Regions from separate parts of the Achromobacter mucicolens genome, predicted to be linked through region 2. Evidence: predicted binding sites of a transcription regulator. Region 2 holds the regulator's gene; the other holds the start of a gene.

Region 1 (4,209 bases), 670 kb from region 2:
CAGCGAGCCGTCGATGCGCACGGTCGTCAAGGGCGGGGTGGTGGCGGCGGCGTAGGCCTGGTCGCCAAATCCCACGACGGCCAGGTCGCCCGGCACCTGTCTGCCCAGTGCGGCGGCTTCGAGCAGGACCCCCATCGCAATCATGTCGGTGCTGCACACGACGGCGTCGGCATCGGGCACGCGTGCCAAGAGTTCCGCCAGGCCGCTGCGGCCGGCGCCCATCGTGGCTGGCGCGGGAATCAGCACGTGCGGTGTATCCGAATCCGGGGCGATCAAGCGCAATTCGCGCGCCGCCGCCGTGAAACCTTGCAAGCGGCGTCCGGCGCGCGGATCGTCGCCGATGACGGCGACAGGCCGGCGCCGTCCCGTCTCGGCCAAGAACTGCGCCACGCAGCCGCCCGCCGCCTCGTGCGAAAAACCGATCAGCATGTCCACCGGGTCGTCCGTCCAATCCCAGGCTTCCACGACGGGAATACGGGCGGCGCGCAATTGGGTGCGCCCCGTCGGGGTGAGCACGGTGCGCATCATGACCACGCCGTCGGGCCGCCGGCCCAGGATCGCTTGCAGGGCCGCGACTTCCTGCTCGGGGTCGTATCCGCTTTCGGTCAGCATCATCTGATAGCCATGCCGGGACAAATGCAGGCTGAGCGTCTGCAGCGCTTCCAGAAACACGGGGCTGCCCAGCGTTGGCACCGTCACCGCCACCAGACGGCTGCGGCCGCTTGCCAGGCCGCCCGCCACCAGATCCTGGACATAACCCGTCTGGGCGATGGCCTCGTGGATCAGTTTGACGGTGCGCTCGGGCACGTTCTCGGGGGCGTTCAACACCCGCGATACCGTGTGCATCGACATCCCCGCCACGCGCGCGACGTCGGCAATGGTCACCCGGCCCGACCCGCGCCGTGGCGCGCGGGGGGTGGCAGGCTTGCGGCGACGCTCAGTCGGTTGCGTGGGCATGCGGCTTCTCTGGGAATCGGGACAGGCCGGAATTGTACCGAGCCGCCACCCTGCAAAACGCCACGGGGTGCGGCAAATGCCGCACCCCGTGGCGAGTATGGGCGCAAAGCGATCAGGCGAAGTCGAGCACGATGCGGCCTTCGATCTGGCCCTTCTTCATGCGGTCGAACACGCTGTTGATGTTGTCCAGGCTTTCGGTGGCGACGGTGGCGTGGACCTTGCCTTCTTCGGCAAACTGCAGCGATTCCTGCAGATCCAGCCGGGAGCCCACGATGGAACCGCGCACCGTCACGCCATTGAGCACCATGTCGAAGATCGACAGCGGGAAGTCTCCTGGCGGCAGGCCGTTCAGCGAAATCGTGCCGCCCCGGCGCACCATCCCCAGCGCCTGTTCGAAGGCCTTGGGCGATACCGCCGTGATCAGCGCGCCATGCGCGCCGCCGATTTCCCGCTTCAGGTAGGCGGCCGGATCGGTGTTCATCGCGTTGACGGTGACTTCCGCGCCCAACCGGCGCGCGAAGTCCAGCTTGGCGTCATCGATGTCCACGGCCGCCACGTTCAGGCCCATCGCCTTGGCGTACTGGACCGCCATGTGACCCAGGCCGCCAATGCCCGAAATGACCACCCAGTTGCCCGGCCGGGTGTCCGTCATCTTCAGGCCCTTATAAACCGTGACGCCGGCGCACAGCACCGGCGCCACGTCGACAAAGCCGACGTTCTTGGGCAGCAGGCCCACGTAGTCGGCTGCCGCCAGCGCGTATTCGGCAAAGCCGCCGTTGACGGAGTAACCCGTGTTCTGCTGCTGCTCGCAAAGGGTTTCCCAGCCGCCCAGGCAGTGTTCGCAATGTCCGCAGGCGGAATACAGCCAGGGGATCCCGACCCGGTCGCCTTCCTTGACGTGGGTGACGCCGGCGCCCACGGCCACGACGTGGCCAACGCCCTCGTGGCCGGGAATGAAAGGGGGATTGGGTTTGACGGGCCAGTCGCCTTCCACGGCGTGCAGGTCCGTGTGGCAGACGCCGCAGGCTTCGATCTTCACCAGGAGCTCGCCCGGGCCCGGGCGCGGCACGGCGACTTCCTCGATCACCAGGGGTTTGCCAAATGCGCGTGCAACTGCGGCCTTCATGGTTTTTTCCATCGCTACCTCCGAAGTCTGATCAGTTTCACTATGCTCGAACGCTTGCGCGCTCAAATCCATGATGTACATCAATCGGCGCGGGAAGGTCGAGATCGTTACAGGTTCGGGGCCGTATTGCCCCTGGAGAGGGAGTCGTCGTACAGTCGATCGCAGGCGCGCCGGTCCCGGCAGCGTGTCGCCGATGCCCAGGAGCTCCCATGTGTGAAATCTTCATCCGCGCCACCGAGCATTCGTATGCGTGCGAAACCCGGTCCTTGCGCCTGCACGGCGTGGCGACCAGCCTGCGGCTCGAGCACCTGTTCTGGCAGGTCCTCGAAGAAATCGCCGGCCGTGACGGCCTGCGGGTCACCCAACTGATCGAACGCCTGTACGACGAACTGGTCGAGTACCGCGGCGAGGCCGCCAACTTCACCTCGTTCCTGCGCGTGTGCTGCCTGCGGTATCAGCTGTTGCAGGCCGAGGGCCGGATCCCGCGCGATGCCAGCGTGCCGATCCGTTCGCTCAACGCGCAAGCCGTCCTGGAAGGGCTGCCGCCTTCGCTCTGCGACGCCCAGCCCGTCCCCGCGAAGCGCCGCGCGGCGTGACCCGCTTTGCCGCACCATGCAAAAGGGCCCGATTAGATCGGGCCCTTCGTTTTGCCGTGTGAAGCGGTCAGGCTGGCATCAGCCGCCCGAGGCAATCGACGCCATGGCCACTTCGCTTTGCACGATGCGGCGGATGCGCACGGCATCGCCGATGCGCGAAAGCTTGCCCTGCGAATCCAGCAGCACGATGGCCAGATCGCGGCCGTTGATGCGCGCCAGCATCACCAGGCATTCGCCCGCTTCATTGATGTAACCCGTCTTGGACACCTTGATGTCCCAGTCAGGCTTGCGCACCAGCAGGTTGGTGTTGCGGAAGGTCTGCGTGCGGTTGTTGATCTCGACCTCGTACTCGGTATCGGTGGAGTAGCGATGGATCAGCGGGCGCTGCGACGCGGCGCGCAAGAGGCGGGCCAGGTCATGCGGCGACGACACGTTGTTGCTGGACAGGCCCGTCGGCTCGATGAACCGCGTGCTGGTCATGCCCAGCGACTGCGCCTTGGCGTTCATGGCGGCCACGAAGGCGCGCAGCCCGCCCGGATAGTGGCGGCCCAGCGCGTTGGCGGCGCGGTTCTCGGAAGACATCAGCGCCAGATGCAGCATGTCGCCGCGCGACAGCTTGGTGCCCACCCGCAGCCGCGACGTCGTGTGCTTGAGCTCGTCGACGTCCTCGTCGGTGATCTCCAGCATTTCGTCCATCGGCAGGTTGGCGTCCACCACGACGACGGCCGTCATCAGCTTCGAGATGGAAGCGATGGGGCGCACGACGTTTTCATTCTTGGCGAAGATGACCGTGGAAGTTTCAAGGTCTTGCACGTAAGCGGTGCTGGACCGCAGCGCGGCGGCTTCAGCGCGCGCCGAGGCGGCGGGTGGCGGCATGGCTGCGCTGGCTGCACCGGCGGCGGCTACGCGCCGGCCGCGTGCGGCCTTGTCCGTCTTGCTGCCCTTGCCGGCAGCGCCCGATTTCTTGGGCGGCGTGCCTTTCGCGGCCACCTGCTTGCCGCTCTTGGGCGGCGCCTTCTTGGCCGACGAGGATTTGGGCGGCGCCTTCTTGGCGGACGGCGCCGCCTGCTTGGCGGCGGCGCTCTTGCCGGAGCCCGCCTTGGGCGCCGGCGCTTTTTTGGCTTGTTGCGCCTTGCAGGCCGCCGACTTGGCGTTGGTCTTGCAAGGGTCGGAATTTTTGGCTGCTTGCGCCGCTGGGGGCAGGAGCGCGCACACCGCCAGCGCGGCAGGCGCTATGGCGTTCGCAATTGCACGTTTCCAGGAAAAGGCCATGGTTGGGCAGGCTTGTGGTCTGTGAGCAAATATTTCTTAAGCCGGCGTTTCGTCGGATCAGAAAAAGTCCAGATGAATTATGGGCTTACGCGTCGAATTTAAACAGCAATTTCAAGTAGTGCGCAAGGCGATTTGCAGGTTTTTCAGAAAAAAACACCGTGACGGATTGTGGCCGCATCAATTAGTCACAAGTCGGAAGCCGCAAAGCTAACCGCGCGGCGCGCAAGAGCGTAGCCCGGATTAACCCTCATCTGGCTG
Region 2 (4,209 bases):
CCTGCGGGGTGTCGCGCCACGCCCAGGTGAACACCAGGCGGCGATGCGGCGCGACCTCCTGATAGCGGCCGCTGGCGTGGTGCTCCGCGCCGTCGGCGGTGACGAAGCCCACTTGATAGGCGCCACCCGCCCGCACGTCGGTTTCGGCCAGCAGCACGCGCTGCGTGCCTGCCGGGCCAAACCAGCGCATCAGCGCTTGCGGGTCCGTCCAGGCGCGCCAGACACGTTCGACGGGGGCGTCAAAGCGTCGCTGGAGCCGCAACTCGATGGGGGAGAGTCGGTTTTCCATGGATGGATTTCCTCTTCGTGATACAGGTATCGCGCCAGCGAATCCAGTTGGCCCGTCCAGAACTTCTCGTAGCGCGCCAGCCAGCCGGCGGCGGCGCCCAGGGGGGCGGGAGACAGCGTGCAGCTCACGACCCGGCCATCCTTGGCGCGCGCGATGAGTCCGGCGTCTTCCAGCACCCGCAGGTGTTTCATGAAAGCGGGCAGGGACATGGCATGCGGCTGGGCCAGCGTGCTGACCGAGGCCGTGCCGTTTTCCAGGTCGGCCAGCACCCGGCGCCGCGTGCCATCGGCCAGCGCGGAAAAGATGGCATCGAGGGCGTCATCATTTAACTTAACCATAAGGTTAAGTTTTAGGCCTGCCACGAACGCCTGTCAAGGCGGGAGGCTGCGGAATTTCCCTAGGGGGAGCGCTTATTTCGCGCGAGGCTTGATGATGTCGCAGGCCGCGGCGGTGCGGCTAGCCTGGGCGTCGCCGCCCAGCAGCGCCCGAACGCCACAGATCGACCCGAACATGCGCTTGCCGTCGTGGCCGACGCCGCCGACTTCGAAGGCGGTGTGGCGCAGGGTGACGGGCTTGCCGCCGCGCGCGGCCAGTACGTGTTCGTACTGGACGTAGCCCGTGCCGCGCGCCAGCCGGGTGGCACCCTGGGCTTCGGCGCCGCAGGCCTTGTCCAGCAGGCGGTGTTCGGGGTTGTTGTCGGCGCCGCCCAGCAGGTAGACCACATCGCGCGCGGCGTAGCGCACGAAGAGCGTGGCGTCGTCGGTTTCGCGGGCGTAGGCGGGCAGCTTGTCGGTGCCGTACTTGTACTGGTTGTAGGTCGGGCAGATGCCGCGCTCGTACGGCGCATAGCCTTTGCCGTCGGCGCGGGGCCGTTCGTTGGTCAGGTACAGGTAGGACGACGGATTGGCAATCACGTAGCGCAGCGTGAGGCCGTCGCGGCGCAGTGCGCCATCCAGATTGTTCAGCACCGCGTACCGGTGCACCAGTTGCGCGCCGGCGGAATGGCCGGCCAGCACCAGCCCGGTCAGCGACGGCAGCCGTTTGCGGTCGTTCAGGCTGCGCAGCAAATCATCCAGGACCTGGAACGAGGCGACGGGGGCTGGGCGGCCTGCGGCCTGAATACTTTCCTGGCCGTCTTCCCAGCTGGCCTTGCGCCAGGCGGCCATGCCGGCAAACCCGGAGTCGATGGAGCCGGAAAACCGGGGAGCGAGCACCAGCGTGTCGCCGGCGCGCGCCGGGTCGGCGGCGACCAGCGCCGCGGCGGTTTCGAAGTATTGGTCGGCGTCGCGCTTGACGCCGTGGATGACGATGAGCACCTGCTTGATGCCGCGCAGATCGTCCTTGGTCAAGTCGCGGTTGGCGTAGACCGGCATCTTGTACCGGTGACCGGGCCGACCCAGTTCAACGGTCTGCCAGCGCAGCGGCGCCGCGCGCTTGGGCGCGGGCGTGGCTTCGTCGTAGTCGTAAGGGTCCGGCAGCGGCGTCTGGGCGTGCGCGCTGGCAAATGCCAGCACGGCGGCCACCGCCAGCGCGGCAGGCAGGAGGGCAGGCGCCCGACGCATGGCGCGGCGACTGCTCAGCAGCTCTCGTGTCCCAGCAGTTGCTTGAGCGCCGGCAGGTCCAGGATGCGGACTTCGCGCTGGTTGATCTTGATGAGACCGTCGCGCGCAAAACGCGAGAACAGCCGGCTCACCGTTTCCAGCGTCAGGCCCAGGTAGTTGCCGATTTCTTCGCGGCTCATGCGCAGCACGAACTCGGTCGAGGAATAGCCCAGCGAGGCATAACGCTGCGACAGGTTCAGGAGGAAAGCGGCCAGGCGCTGTTCCGAACGCATGGAGCCCAGCGACGCGAGCATCTGGTGCGAACGCGTGATTTCGCGGCTCATGAGGCGGCGGAACTGCTGCTGCAGCGAGGGCAGGTGCGAGGCCACGCGATCGACTTCGTTCAGGCGGATGACGCAGACCTCGGAGTCTTCGAGCGCCACGGCGGCCGACACGTGCTTGCCGTCCAGCATGCCGTCCATGCCGACGATCTCGCCGGGCAGGTGAAAGCCGGTGATCTGGATCTGGCCGGTGGCGTCTTCAAGTTGCGTCTTGAGGCTGCCGAAGCGCACGCCGTACACGGCGTCCAGCGGATGATCCAGCGAGTAGAGCGTCTTGCCTTTTTCGACGCGGACGCGTTCTTTCACCAGCTCGTCCAGCTTTTCGACTTCAGCGGCTGCCATGCCCACGGGGACGCAGACATGGCCCAGCATGCACGTGGAACAGTGGGCGGCATCAGGGGCAATGGGGACCCGTTTTTGCATACGATGACCTTTAGAGTGCCCATTGCGCGGCGGGCGCCGGAACGGGTGTGAAGCACGAGACAGGCGTCTATTGTAGTCCGTTGTTACTACGGACGTCTTACGAGGGGCCCTTCCGGTCGTCCGGCGTTGTCCGGGAAACACGGTGGACGATCCAGTCGTCCCCGGCGATATCGATCGCCGTGGCCCGCCACGCGGGATCGATCGGGTAGTACTCGCAGTGCAGCAATAGGGGTTCGCCGGGGCCTTCAAGGCGGGCGCAGACCGTCCTGCGCACGAAGCAGCAAGGCTTGCCGGGCTCGTATTCCTCGATCTCGTCCATCAGGGCGAGCAGCGCCGTGCCGACGCGGAAGACGTCGCCGCGGACCCGCCTGCCGTCGTCCACGGGGATGAGTCCGGGCCAGTCGCCAAAATCGACCAGCATGCCGGGCACGCTGGCGGCGCCGACATGGCTGGCCGGGGGCAGGCCGCGCCGTGCGGCGGCCCGGGCGAGGTCGTTGATTTCGCCTGCCCGTAGGGTTCCGTACACAAAAACGTATATGCTCATCGATAAGTTTGCTGCTGCACGTCGAAAACGACCATGAGGGGCGCCGGGTGTTGAAATTGTCTCATCCGGCCACATATTCAGGTTATCGAGCCAGCCGGCACGTATCGGTCAGGCTCCCCACAAGCCAATACGACCATTATGCGATTCGACAAACTTACGACCAAGTTCCAACAAGCGCTGGCCGACGCGCAAAGTCTGGCCTCCCGCAACGATCACCCCTATATCGAACCCGTCCACGTGCTGTCCGCCCTGTTGTCGGATTCCGACAGCGGCGCCGGCAGCCTGCTGGCGCGGGCGGGCGTTGCGGTAAACCGTCTGGGCCCCGCCCTGGAGACGGCGCTCAAGTCCCTGCCGCAAGTGCAGGGCGATGACAACGTCCAGGTGGGCCGCGACCTGCAAGGCGTGCTGACGCGCACCGACAAGGAAGCCGCCCGCCGCGGCGACACCTACATCGCCAGCGAACTGTTCCTGCTTGCGCTGGCCGACGACAAGGGTGAGGCCGGCCGCATCCTGCGCGAGGCGGGCCTGCAGAAAAAGGCCCTGGAAGCCGCGATCGACGCCGTGCGCGGCGGCGAAAACGTCTCCGGCGCGGAAGGCGAGGCCAACCGCGAAGCCCTGTCCAAATACACGCTTGATCTGACCGAGCGCGCCCGCCAGGGCAAGCTCGACCCGGTCATCGGCCGCGACGACGAAATCCGCCGCACCATCCAGATCCTGCAGCGCCGCACCAAGAACAACCCCGTGCTGATCGGCGAACCCGGCGTCGGCAAGACCGCCATCGTCGAAGGCCTGGCGCAGCGCATCGTCAACGACGAGGTGCCCGAGACCCTGCGCGGCAAGCGCGTGTTGTCGCTGGACCTGGCTGCGCTGCTGGCGGGCGCCAAGTTCCGCGGCGAGTTCGAAGAACGCCTGAAGGCCGTGCTGAAAGAGCTGGGCCAGGACGACGGCCGCAACATCGTCTTCATCGACGAACTGCACACCATGGTGGGCGCGGGCAAGGCCGAAGGCGCGATGGACGCGGGCAACATGCTCAAGCCGGCGCTGGCGCGGGGCGAACTGCACTGCATTGGC

Evidence for each region. Region 2 encodes FNR, which switches genes on or off when oxygen is low (the NO sensors DNR and NnrR bind a similar motif). Its sites were predicted from a motif close to TTGATNNNNATCAA; they were not measured.
Region 1: a site for FNR is predicted at 2,154-2,167, ahead of adhP (alcohol dehydrogenase AdhP). Genes of this name have one in related genera too.

What each region holds. Positions count from the first base shown of each region.
Region 1 is NZ_CP123364.1:4,149,397-4,153,605, reverse strand. Features, by position in the region: gene QEP15_RS19010 (LacI family DNA-binding transcriptional regulator) at 1-957, opposite strand, end outside; gene adhP (alcohol dehydrogenase AdhP) at 1,070-2,095, opposite strand; gene QEP15_RS19000 (ribbon-helix-helix domain-containing protein) at 2,293-2,679, shown strand; gene pbpG (D-alanyl-D-alanine endopeptidase) at 2,758-3,951, opposite strand.
Region 2 is NZ_CP123364.1:3,476,973-3,481,181, reverse strand. Features, by position in the region: gene QEP15_RS15865 (SRPBCC family protein) at 1-289, opposite strand, end outside; gene QEP15_RS15860 (ArsR/SmtB family transcription factor) at 190-627, opposite strand; gene QEP15_RS15855 (hypothetical protein) at 700-1,851, opposite strand; gene fnr (fumarate/nitrate reduction transcriptional regulator Fnr) at 1,866-2,594, opposite strand; gene QEP15_RS15845 (gamma-glutamylcyclotransferase family protein) at 2,692-3,138, opposite strand; gene clpB (ATP-dependent chaperone ClpB) at 3,277-4,209, shown strand, end outside.